Regions from separate parts of the Streptomyces sp. NPDC054770 genome, predicted to be linked through region 2. Evidence: riboswitches for the same ligand, from Rfam matches in the RefSeq annotation. Region 2 holds a riboswitch; each other region holds the start of a gene.

Region 1 (3,770 bases), on a different contig from region 2:
ATCCGTACTCGAAGCTGCTGGAGGAGCGGATCGTCTTCCTCGGCACGCCCGTCGACGAGACCTCGGCCAACGACGTGATGGCGCAGTTCATGTACCTGGAGTACGCGGCTCCGGAGCGGGACATCTCGCTGTACATCAACTCCCCGGGCGGGTCGTTCAGCGCGATGGCCGCGATCTACGACACCGTCCAGTACGTGAGCTGCGACGTGGAGACGATCTGCCTCGGGCAGGCCGGGGCGTCGGCGGCGGTGCTGCTCGCGGCCGGCACACCGGGCAAGCGGTCCGTGCTGCCCGGCGCCCGCATCGTGCTCCAGCAGCCGTCGCTGCCGGAACCGGTACAGGGCCAACCGAGTGATCTGTTCATCCAGGCCGAGGAGTTGGAGCGGGTCCGGGCGCTGCTCGAAGAGATCCTCGTCCGGCACACCGGGCGCACGGCGGAGCAGGTGCACCGGGATCTGGAGCGGGATCTGGTCCTGGACGCACACGAAGCACTGGCCTACGGACTGGTGGACCGAGTCGTGCCCAGCCGCCGGACCTCGCTCGGCCTGCCGGACGCGGGGTGAGCCGCCGATGCTGCCCCCGGAACTTCCGCCGTTGCCCGCGCTGACCCGCGCCGAGGGCGAGCTGATCGACCGTTACCTGGACGTGGTGGATCTACTGGGCCGGATCAATCCGGCGCAGAACGAGGACACCTACCGCGCGCTGCGCGCCGCGCAGGCGCTGGTGCGCGCGGCGTCCGAGCTGCGTGACGCGCTGGCCCTGATGCATCTGCGGGGCGAGACGGAGCTCCACGGGGACACGCTGGCACGGGCGTTGCGGGTGCTCGACGGCGAGCGCCGGACCGCTCGCGTCGCACTCCCGCCCGACTGCGTACGGTGAGACCCGCCGGACTCCGGTCCGGCGCGTCGACGGCGCGACCGGGCCGGAGTCGAAACGACCCAAAGGGGTTACCGCCGTTCGGCGGAGTGTGGCGTGGTTTTACCTGCCCGCGGGGGCCGCTCAGGTTGCCTGCGCGGGGGTGCCCGCGAACAGCTTCCTCGCAGGTCCGGGGCTACGCAGGGCAGTTGACGGAGAATCGAACACAGCACTGTCCACCCGAACGGGTGGGTGGTGAGTAACCCCACAAATCCCCGATTCCATTGGGATTTTCGGACACGAGTGCGTGAAGATCCCTGTCTGACGACAAGCCCCCGCCACAGCGGCGGGGCGGTCCGGGCGGACGCCGAGTCCTGCCGCCGCCCGGATTGACCCGTCGACAGAAGTGCATCGGCAGGAGTGGAGGACCCAAGCAAGCCGGGTCGCCGGAACGGTCGCGCCACGACCGGACCGAGCAGCCCTTGGGGTGAAGCCGTGGCAACACGGCCGGGCAACTTCGCCAGCCCGAATCCGACAGGTCATCCTTCACAGGCGGCTGACGAAGGGTTGCGCATGACTGCGCTCAATCGTGTTCCGTCGCTGATGGCCCGGGCCGGTACGGCCTCGGCGCTGACCATCGCCGCCGTGGGCGGCTCGATCGTGATCCCGGGTGTCGCCTCCGACGCCTCGGCCGCCACGATGGCGACGAAGGCACTTCAGGTCGCTGCCTCGAAGAAGGGCGCGCCGTACAGGTGGGGAGCCACCGGTCCGAACAGGTTCGACTGCTCGGGGCTCACGCTGTACTCGTTCAAGAAGGCGGGCAAGAAGCTGCCGCGTACCGCGGCCCAGCAGTACAACAAGACCCGTCACATCTCGGCCGGCAACCGCAAGGCCGGGGACCTGGTCTTCTTCCACTCGGGTTCCAGCGTGTACCACGTCGGCATCTACGCCGGGAAGGGAAAGATCTGGCACGCCCCGAAGACCGGGGACGTGGTGAGGCTCCAGAAGATCTGGACGCGCAGCGTCTGGTACGGCCGGGTCAGCTGACCCGTTCCAGCGGCCGGCCGGCAGGGCTCGGGGCTACGGCTCCTGCTGACCGGCCGCTGTGACGGTGCCCGCCGGGACCGTCCAGGGGAGTTCGATGGAGACGGTCTTGCCGCCCTCCCGGGTGGGGCGCACCCGGAGCTTGCCGCCGCACTCGGCGGTCAGCCAGCGGATGATGACCATGCCGCGCCCGTTGTCCTGCTGGACCGCGGCGGGAAGTCTCTTGGGGAAGCGCGGATGACTGTCCGTGACGCCGATGCGCAGCTGTTCGTCACGGTCGAGCACCAGGTCCACCGTGAAGGTGGGTGACTGCCCGAAGGTGTGCTGCACGGCGTTGGTGGCGAGTTCCGAGACGATGAGGCGGATGGTGTCCGCGGTCTCCGTCTCCGGTGGCAGTCCCCACTCGGCGAGGGTGTCCAGCACATAGGAGCGGGCGGCGGAGACCGAGGCGGGATCGCTCGGCAGGGTGACGGATGCTTCCAGGTGGTCTGCCATGGCGACGTCGTCCCTTTCCTCGGGACCGGAGTCCGACACGGTGCGGATGGTTCGAGTACGGTCCCGGACTGGTGCTTCTTCGCCAGACTGCCATTACCGGGCCGGTCACGGGGAGCGATCCACCAAGATATGCATATATCTGTCGCTCGAAGCGGTGAACTCTGCTACCTCAGACCGTATTTGGGCGGCTCGGAAGGAGTAAGGAGTAGCCCATGCAGAACGGTCCCGCGGTACGCCGCCGGAAACTGGGCGCCGAACTGCGCACACTGCGCACCGGCGCCGGCCTAACGAGCGGTCAGGCCGCCCGTCTGGTGGGCTGGCACCAGTCGAAAGTGAGCCGGATCGAAACCGGCGCCAGCGGTGTGAAACCGGCCGATGTGCGGTTACTCCTGGACGCCTACGGCGTGGTCGAGGGGCAACTGCGGGAGTTGCTCCTGGTGTTGGCGGGGTCTGAGGACACCGCGGGACGGCACCACTGGTGGCACGCCTATCGTGGCGTACTGCCGCCCGCCTACCGTGATTTCATCAGCCTGGAGTCGCAGGCCAGCGCGATGCGCACGCTGGAGACCTCGGTCGTGCCGGGGCTGCTGCAGACCCCGGAGTACGCGCGTGCGGTGACCCGGGCGGCCGTCGACGGGCGTGACGACGAGGCCCTGGACGCCCTGGTGGAGGTGCGTCTGGCCAGGCAGGACGTGCTGCGAAACGATCCGCCGCTGAAGCTCAGCGCGGTCCTGGACGAGGCCGTGCTGCGCCGGGAGGTGGGCGGTCCCGGCGTGATGGCGCGGCAGCTGGCGCGGCTGATGGAGGCGGCCCGGTTGCCCCAAGTGCGGCTCCAGGTACTGCCGTTCGCGGCCGGGGCGCATGTCGGCATCACCGGGCCTTTCGTAATCTTCTCATTTCCGAGCACTTCTGATCTGGACGTGGTTGTTATCGACCAGTTGACGAGTAGCCTCTACCTGGAGCGGAAAGAAGACCTCCAGGCCTACACGGAGGCCTTCGACACGCTCCGGATCCACGCCCTTTCGCCCGAGGACTCGTTGGATTACATCGCCGGGATAGCTGACGGCGCGTAAGGAGGCACCATGACTGCACTGCCTCGGAACGTACCTTCAAGTGCTGATCTGCACGGTTTGCGGTGGCTGCGCAGCAGCTACAGCACCGGAGCGAACAACTGCGTGGAGACGGCACGGCCGCGCTCCGGCCCGTCGGCCGGACTGCTCGCCGTACGCGACTCCAAGGCTCCGGCAGGACCCGCGCTGCTCTTCTCCCCCGAGAGCTGGGCGGGCTTCATGACCGCACTCACGGATTGATCAGCCCAAGACGAGTCTGATCAGATTCGAACGAAACCGATCAGACCCCAACCCTTGTCCATCACC
Region 2 (3,770 bases):
GGTCTGCGGTTGTCGTCGTCGACCCGCCAGATGCGGAAGGACAGCGCGTAGATCTCCGGCCGCAGTTCCAGCGGGAACCGCTCCAGCACCCCGGTCGCCGCCTCCAGCAGATATGCCCGGAAGTCCCCCTGCCCGTCAGCCATCACCAGCGCCCCCGTCAGATCAGCGAAACCGACTCACCGAGAACGTAACGCCCGCCACTGACAACGGCCCCATCACGGCGGAGGCGGGCGTCACTTGAGGCCGAAACGCACAGTGAGTCCCAGCGGCGTGCTGTCCGTATTCTCTGATCATGGTCGCACCCTCCCCGTACTCACTGATCGCCACCGACCTGGACGGCACGCTGCTGCGTGCCGACGACACCCTCTCGGAGCGGTCGCTCGCCGCGCTCGCGCGGGCCGGCCGGGCCGGTGCCCGGCACCTCGTGGTCACCGGCCGTCCCGCACCGAGAGTGCGCCCGCTCCTCGACGACCTCGGCTGCACGGGACTCGCGGTCTGCGGCCAGGGCGCGCAGGTGTACGACGCCGGCGCGGACCGGCTGCTGTGGTCGGTCACCCTGGACCGGGAGCTGGCGGAGACCGCGCTCGGCAAGATCGAGGCCGAGGTCGGTCAGGTGTACGCGGCGGTCGACCAGGACGGCGTTGACGGGCTCACGCTCATCGAGCCTGGTTACCTGATGCCCCACCCCACCCTGCCGGCGCTGCGCGTCGCCCGGCGGGACGACCTGTGGTGCGCGCCCATCAGCAAGGTGCTGCTGCGGCACCACACCCTGTCCGACGACGAACTGGCGGCGACCGCCCGCGCGGTGGTCGGGTCGCTGGCGACGGTCACCATGTCGGGGCCGGGGACCGTCGAGCTCCAGCCGTGCGGGGTGACCAAGGCGACCGGCCTGGCGCTGGCCGCCGGCCATCTGGGGCTGCGCCCCGCACAGGCCATCGCCTTCGGGGACATGCCCAACGACATCCCGATGTTCGAGTGGGCGGCCTACGGGGTGGCCATGGCCAACGCTCATCCCGAACTGAAGGCGCGGGCCGACGAGGTCACCGCGTCGAACGAGGACGACGGCATCGCCGTCGTCCTCGAAAGACTCTTCAACTGACGCGGAGCGTCGGTCAGTACGCGCCGTGGACGTTGTCCATAGAGCCGTACCGCGCGGCGGCGTAGTTGCAGGCGGCGGTGATGTTCGCGACCGGGTCGTAGATGTCGAACGACGTGCCGGCCACGTGGTAGGCGTTGAACGTCGGGTCGATGACCTGGAGCAGGCCCTTGGACGGGATGCCCTTGGCCGCGTTGGAGTCCCAGAGGTTGATGGCCCGCGGGTTGCCGGAGGACTCCCGCATGATGTTGCGGTAGATGCCGTTGTAGCTGCCCGGGATGTTCTTCTCCCTCATGATCGCGAGCGACTCGCGGATCCAGCCGTCGAGGTTGTTCGGGTACCCGGCGAGGGTCGTCGAGGCGGTCGAGGTGGAGGACCCGGCGGCGGAGGCGGTGGTCGCCCCGATGAGCGGGAGGGCAAGGACGGCGGCGCCGGTGCCGGCGACGACGAGCGTGCGGATGATGCGGTTACGGCGGGGAGTGCGGTGCTGGGCGGCAACAAGCATGGCGTTGTTCCTCTCCGTCGCCTGCGAGGTGAGCTGTCGGGTTCGGGCCCGGGGAGTGCCCGGTCGTACCGCCCGAAGGCGATGCGACTTCACCCCTAGCCGTTCCGGAACGACGTCTGTCCGTGACGTCGGTCGCCCGGTCCGGCGGCTTACCTGGGTCCCCCGCTCCTGCCGTGCGAATGAACTCGTCGATGGGTTACGACGGGCGGCGGCAGGATTCGGCGTCCGCCCGGCGAGCCGGAACGTATGCGAGAGCACATGTCCGGAACAAGTACCTGATGCGCACAACACACCGATTGAGCTTGGAGTGAGGCCTATGAGGCACTTGATCCTTTGCGGCTGCCAACCCTCAACTGGCCCGCAGGGAAAGGGAAGGAAGGGTCGCCTTACCGGCTCTGCCCCGCCTGGCCTTTCGTGACCTACCTCACGAAACCGCAATAGCGGCAAATCAGACAAGAGGGATTCGTTGAATCCCTCTATTTCCTGGTTCGACGGAATGTCCCGGTGTCTTCATTTCGATGATGAGTCCGAATTGTCGGATTATAGTGAATTTCGGATAAGTCGAGGTGGTGTGGCGAGGTGGACGTCTGTCGGCGGCGGCCTTGTTCGCTCGATCGGGTGCCTCTCCGGTGCGGCCCCCGTCAACTTCGGAAGCGTCGGCTACGCGCGCGTGCCACCGGCCGGGGGTGGCCGGGAAGTTGGGCTGCCGGGTGCGCACGTGAAACTCGTCACGTGGGGGGTGGGGGAAAGGCGGCCAGGACGGCGGGATCTCCCGGTGTGCGTGTCCGTCGTGAAGGCGGAACCTCCGCCGTGGTGCGCGTCGTTGTCATGGCAGCCGTCCGCGGAGCGGGCCGCGGCGGCGGTCGTGGGCGGTTCGGGTGTCGATGCTCCCGTGGTCCGGCGTGGAAGGCCGCGGGGTGGGTCAGGAGGCGCGGAGGGTGTAAGTCAGGAGGCGCGGAGGTCGTGGTGGAAGAAGGATGTACACCTGTGTATGAGGTGCCGCCGTTCGTGCACCGGGTGCCACGGCCGGATTCGGTGGGCGGCCGAGGGGGTACGCCCGGGCAGGTGACGTCGGCCGGGAGAGGCGGGGCCGTTTCCGGGCAGTAGTCAGTCGGGAGGTTCGTCCGGGAGGCTCGCCGCCGGACGGCCGTCCGGACACGGTCGGAGCCGAGGTTCGGGACAACTGTCCGCACTTCCTGTTAAGTCAGTAGATGTCAGGTCGTATCGGCTGATCAAAAACATAACGGTCGTGATCTGATAGCGCCCGGGGTGTAACCGTGGGCGCTATCGGTGATCGAAACCTGACCGGATACGCTGACTTGAGTGAGGGCAGCGACCTATCGACAAACCGCGTAATCGCCAGTAGACACCAGCAGACAGGAGACCCCTCGTGACCGTCGTCGGGCCGTTCGGGCTGAGCGTGCGGGACCAGGCTCTGGAAGCCGATGTCCAGGCCGGATTGACGGCTGTCGAGGAAGGCTTGCTAGAAGCCACCAAGAGCGAGGTCCCGTTCATCACGGAGGCCGCGCAGCACCTCGTACGGGCCGGAGGCAAGCGGTTCCGCCCGCTGCTGGTGATGCTCGCCGCGCAGTTCGGCGACCCGTACGCGCCCGGTGTCGTGCCGTCGGCCGTCGTCGTCGAACTCACCCATCTGGCCACGCTGTACCACGACGACGTCATGGACGAGGCCTCCGTGCGGCGCGGCGTCGACAGTGCCAACACCCGCTGGGGCAATTCGCTCGCCGTCCTCACCGGCGACTTCCTCTTCGCCCGCGCCTCCCAGATCCTCGCCGACCTGGGCCCCGAGGCGGTCCGGGTCCAGGCCCTCGCCTTCGAACGGCTGGTGACCGGCCAGATCCTGGAGACGGCGGGCCCGTCGGACGGCCGTGACCCGGTCGAGCACTACCTCGACGTGCTCGGCGGCAAGACCGGCTCGCTGGTCGCCGTCTCCTGCCGCTTCGGCGCGATGCTGTCCGGTGCCGACGAGACGGTCGTCGACGTCCTCACCCAGTACGGCGAACGGCTCGGTGTCGCCTTCCAGCTCGCCGATGACGTCCTGGACATCGCCTCCGACTCCCGCGAATCCGGGAAGACTCCCGGAACCGACCTCCGGGAGGGTGTGCCCACGCTCCCGGTGCTGCGGCTGCGGGAGCTGGCGGCCCGGTCGGG
Region 3 (3,770 bases), on a different contig from region 2:
AGCACCCGCAGGTAGGCCAGGACGTCCCGGACCTCCTTGCGCTCGTAGAAGCGGACCCCGCCGACGACCTTGTAGGGCAGGCCGACGCGGATGAAGATCTCCTCGAAGACGCGGGACTGGGCGTTGGTGCGGTAGAAGACGGCGACATCGCCGGCCTTCGCCTCGCCCGCGTCCGTCAGACGGTCTATCTCCTCGGCGACGAACTGCGCCTCGTCGTGCTCGGTGTCGGCGACGTAGCCGGTGATCTGCGCGCCCGCGCCCGCGTTGGTCCACAGGTTCTTCGGGCGGCGGGACTCGTTGCGCTCGATGACCGCGTTGGCGGCGCTCAGAATCGTCTGCGTGGAGCGGTAGTTCTGTTCGAGGAGGATCGTCGTCGCGTTCGGGTAGTCCTCCTCGAACTGGAGGATGTTGCGGATCGTCGCGCCCCGGAAGGCGTAGATCGACTGGTCGGCGTCACCGACGACGCAGAGCTCGGCGGGGGGCAGGTCGGGCGCGCCGGTGCCGACCAGCTCGCGCACCAGGGCGTACTGGGCGTGGTTGGTGTCCTGGTACTCGTCGACCAGGACGTGCCGGAAGCGGCGGCGGTAGTGCTCGGCGACGTCCGGGAAGGCGCGCAGCAGGTTGACCGTCGTCATGATCAGGTCGTCGAAGTCGAGGGCGTTCGCCTCGCGCAGCCGCGACTGGTACAGGGCGTAGGCCTGGGCGAGGGTCTTCTCGAAGCCGTCGGCGGCCTGGGCGGCGAAGTCCTCCTCGTCGATCAGCTCGTTCTTCAGGTTGCTGATCTTGGCGCTGAAGGACTTCGGCGGGTAGCGCTTGGGGTCGAGGTCCAGGTCGCGGCAGACCAGGGCCATCAGGCGCTTGGAGTCGGCCGCGTCGTAGATCGAGAAGGAGGAGGTGAAGCCGAGCTTCTTGCTCTCCCTGCGCAGGATCCGCACGCAGGCGCTGTGGAAGGTCATCACCCACATCGCGTTCGCGCGCGGGCCGACGAGGTGCTCGACCCGCTCCTTCATCTCGCCCGCGGCCTTGTTGGTGAAGGTGATCGCGAGGATCTGGCCCGGGTGCACCTGGCGCGCGCCGAGCAGGTGGGCGATGCGGTGGGTGAGCACGCGCGTCTTGCCGGAACCGGCGCCGGCCACGATGAGCAGCGGGGAGCCGGCGTGCACCACGGCCGCCCGCTGGTTGTCGTTCAGCCCGTCCAGGAGCGCGGCCGGGTCCAGGGCCGGGCGGGCGGCGCCGTCGCGGTAGTAGGCGTCTCGGTCCGGGGGCACGTCGAACTTCCCGCCGAACAGATCGTCCGGAATCGACTCCGGAGCGTGCTCGTCCTCGGGCGGCGGCGGGGGTTCCTCGTCATGGCCGCGGGGGGCCTGGAGGCTCGCCAGGAAGCTGTCGTCAAAGAGGCTGCTCATCGCTCTCCGAGTCTAGGGCGCCCCACCGACAACCGGTCGCCGCCCCGAAAACTCGCCCGGGTGACCGACCGGTTCCGCTCCGTCACGGCAGGTCGGCGCGGAGCACGGAGCCGCACTCCCCCAGCGCGAACCAGCGGCACCCTTCCGAACAAGTCACTCATACCGTCCCAGATGACCTTGCCTTAACAAGTTCTAACAACAAGGTCACGAAAATGTATCGGGCATATCGCACATCAACCTTCACAGAGGCCACACGAGTTGGTTAGCGTGCGAGGCGGGCCGCGCGACCCCCACCGGCGAACGTCGCCGGGCCGCACGGCCTCCGCCGAGTCCGGGGCGCCGCCGCGCATCCGGAGCCGGGGACCCACCGATCCCGGGGTGAATCGGTCCCGACTCCCCTCCGGGGAGCGGACCGTAGGGCAACCCTTCCGAACCACCCGCCCGAACCCGACAGCTAACTCGGTAGGCGGAACGTGGAAGGAGTCGCCTCCGTTGGCGTCGCACCGCAAGTCCCGGCCGTCAGGAACGCGCGCGGCGGGCATACGCACCCCCGCGCTGGCCACCGCCGCCCTCACCTCCATGGCCCTGTTCTCCCAGACGGCCGAGGCCGCGCCCCCCGAGGACGGCAAGCCGAGCCTGGAGGAGGTCGAGAAGAAGGTCGACTCGCTCTACCGGCAGGCGGAGTCGGCGACCGAGAAGTACAACGCCGCCAAGGAGCGGACCGGCCGGCAGCGCAAGCAGGTCGACACCCTGCTCGACGACGTCGCCGAGCGCACGGACCGGCTGAACAAGGCGCGTGAGGAGCTGGGTTCGTTCGCCGCGGCCCAGTACCGGACCGGGGCCGCCGCCCCCGACACGGCGACCTTCCTGCTCGCGGACAGTCCCCAGGACTACTTCGACCAGGACCAGCTGATGAGCCGGCTGACCGCACGCCAGAAGGGCGCGGTCGACGACTACGTCACCCAGCAGTCCGCGACCATGAGGAAGCGGCAGGAGGCCGCCAAGAGCCTCGAAACGCTCACCGAGACGCAGGACGACCTCAAGACCGCCAAGACCACCGTCCAGACGAAGCTGGCCTCCGCGCGGGAGCTGCTGTCGCAGCTGACGGCCGCGGAGAAGGCGCGGCTGGCGGCGATCGAGAAGCAGCAGGAGGAGGTGGCGGCCCGCAAGGCGGCGGAGCTGGCGAAGCAGCAGGCCGCGGCCGCCGAGCAGGAGACGTCGTCGTCCGCCGCATCGGGCAGCTCCTCTTCCGGCACGTCGAGCGGCTCCTCCTCCGCCTACGCCACGAAGGCCGCCAAGGCGATCGCCTTCGCCCGCGCACAGATCGGCAAGCCGTACGTCTGGGGCGCCACCGGCCCCGGCTCCTACGACTGCTCCGGGCTCTCCCAGGCCGCCTGGAAGGCCGCGGGCGTCTCCCTGCCGCGCACCACCTACGACCAGGTGAACGCCGGCACCACCGTCTCCCTCGCCGACGCCCGACCCGGCGACCTGGTCTTCTTCTACGACGACGTCAGCCACGTCGGCATCTACATCGGCAACGGCATGATGATCCACGCCCCGAAGCCCGGCGCCTACGTCCGGGAGGAGTCGATCTACTACGGCGGCGAGTCGATCATCCACAGCGTGGTACGCCCGGCCTGAGCCGACTGCAGGCCGGCATCTGCAGACGCCCGGGTCAGCGGCGCCCGCGCGCGAGCAGGGCCGCATGCGGCAGGGCCAGCAGACCGTCCTCGGCAGCGAACTCCGAACTGAACACATCGAAGTGACGCTTGATCTCGGCGCGGATCCGGGGTGTCTGGCTCTGCACCAGCTGCCCGCCGAACGCCACTCCGCTCGCAGGACCGCTCCACCACTCGTCGGCGCTCGCGCGGTGATCCCAACGCAAGGTCGCGCACTCCGCCTCGCGCAGCCCCGCCGCGTCCATCAGCCCGGTCAGGCCGCTCTCGTCACGGGGGAAATCATCCTCAGGAGCCAGCCCTGCGGGCAGATGCGGTGGGCGCACCGCACCCGCGGCCTCGATCGCACGGCCGATCAGAGCCTGTCCCGGCGCCGGCGGCGCCGCCCATGTCGTCAACGCGATCCAGCCGCCGGGCCGCACCACACGGCGCAGCTCAGCCAGCGCCACTTTGGGCCGGCCCACATGGTTCAGAACGAAGTTGGCCACGACGGCGTCGAACTCTCCGTCGGCGAAGGGAAGCGCGGGAAGAACGGCCACCCGCACATCAGCCGCGGGTGCGGCCTGAACAGCCAACTCGACCATGGTCGGCTCCGCATCCACGGCCGTCACCGTCGCGCCCCGGACACACGCGGCCGCGGCGACCGTCCCCGGCCCGGTCCCCACGTCCAGCAACCGCGCGCCTGGTC

Evidence for each region. Region 2 has a riboswitch for cyclic di-AMP ahead of ACWGKQ_RS09130 (transglycosylase SLT domain-containing protein). Riboswitches for the same ligand answer to the same signal wherever they lie in the genome.
Region 1: linked by a shared signal. The riboswitch ahead of ACWGKQ_RS17990 (C40 family peptidase) and the one ahead of ACWGKQ_RS09130 (transglycosylase SLT domain-containing protein) in region 2 are both predicted to bind cyclic di-AMP.
Region 3: linked by a shared signal. The riboswitch ahead of ACWGKQ_RS06230 (NlpC/P60 family protein) and the one ahead of ACWGKQ_RS09130 (transglycosylase SLT domain-containing protein) in region 2 are both predicted to bind cyclic di-AMP.

Annotation. Positions count from the first base shown of each region.
Region 1 covers NZ_JBSHBL010000018.1:6,338-10,107, reverse strand. The annotation lists gene ACWGKQ_RS18000 (ATP-dependent Clp protease proteolytic subunit) at 1-563, shown strand, start outside; gene ACWGKQ_RS17995 (hypothetical protein) at 571-879, shown strand; cyclic di-AMP (ydaO/yuaA leader) riboswitch at 1,244-1,425, shown strand; gene ACWGKQ_RS17990 (C40 family peptidase) at 1,429-1,902, shown strand; gene ACWGKQ_RS17985 (ATP-binding protein) at 1,936-2,394, opposite strand; gene ACWGKQ_RS17980 (helix-turn-helix domain-containing protein) at 2,607-3,467, shown strand; gene ACWGKQ_RS17975 (DUF397 domain-containing protein) at 3,477-3,704, shown strand.
Region 2 covers NZ_JBSHBL010000007.1:31,314-35,083, reverse strand. The annotation lists gene ACWGKQ_RS09140 (hypothetical protein) at 1-143, opposite strand, end outside; gene ACWGKQ_RS09135 (HAD family hydrolase) at 293-1,099, shown strand; gene ACWGKQ_RS09130 (transglycosylase SLT domain-containing protein) at 1,113-1,601, opposite strand; cyclic di-AMP (ydaO/yuaA leader) riboswitch at 1,605-1,802, opposite strand; gene ACWGKQ_RS09125 (polyprenyl synthetase family protein) at 2,992-3,770, shown strand, end outside.
Region 3 covers NZ_JBSHBL010000004.1:181,284-185,053, forward strand. The annotation lists gene pcrA (DNA helicase PcrA) at 1-1,406, opposite strand, end outside; cyclic di-AMP (ydaO/yuaA leader) riboswitch at 1,720-1,890, shown strand; gene ACWGKQ_RS06230 (NlpC/P60 family protein) at 1,899-3,047, shown strand; gene ACWGKQ_RS06235 (class I SAM-dependent methyltransferase) at 3,082-3,770, opposite strand, start outside.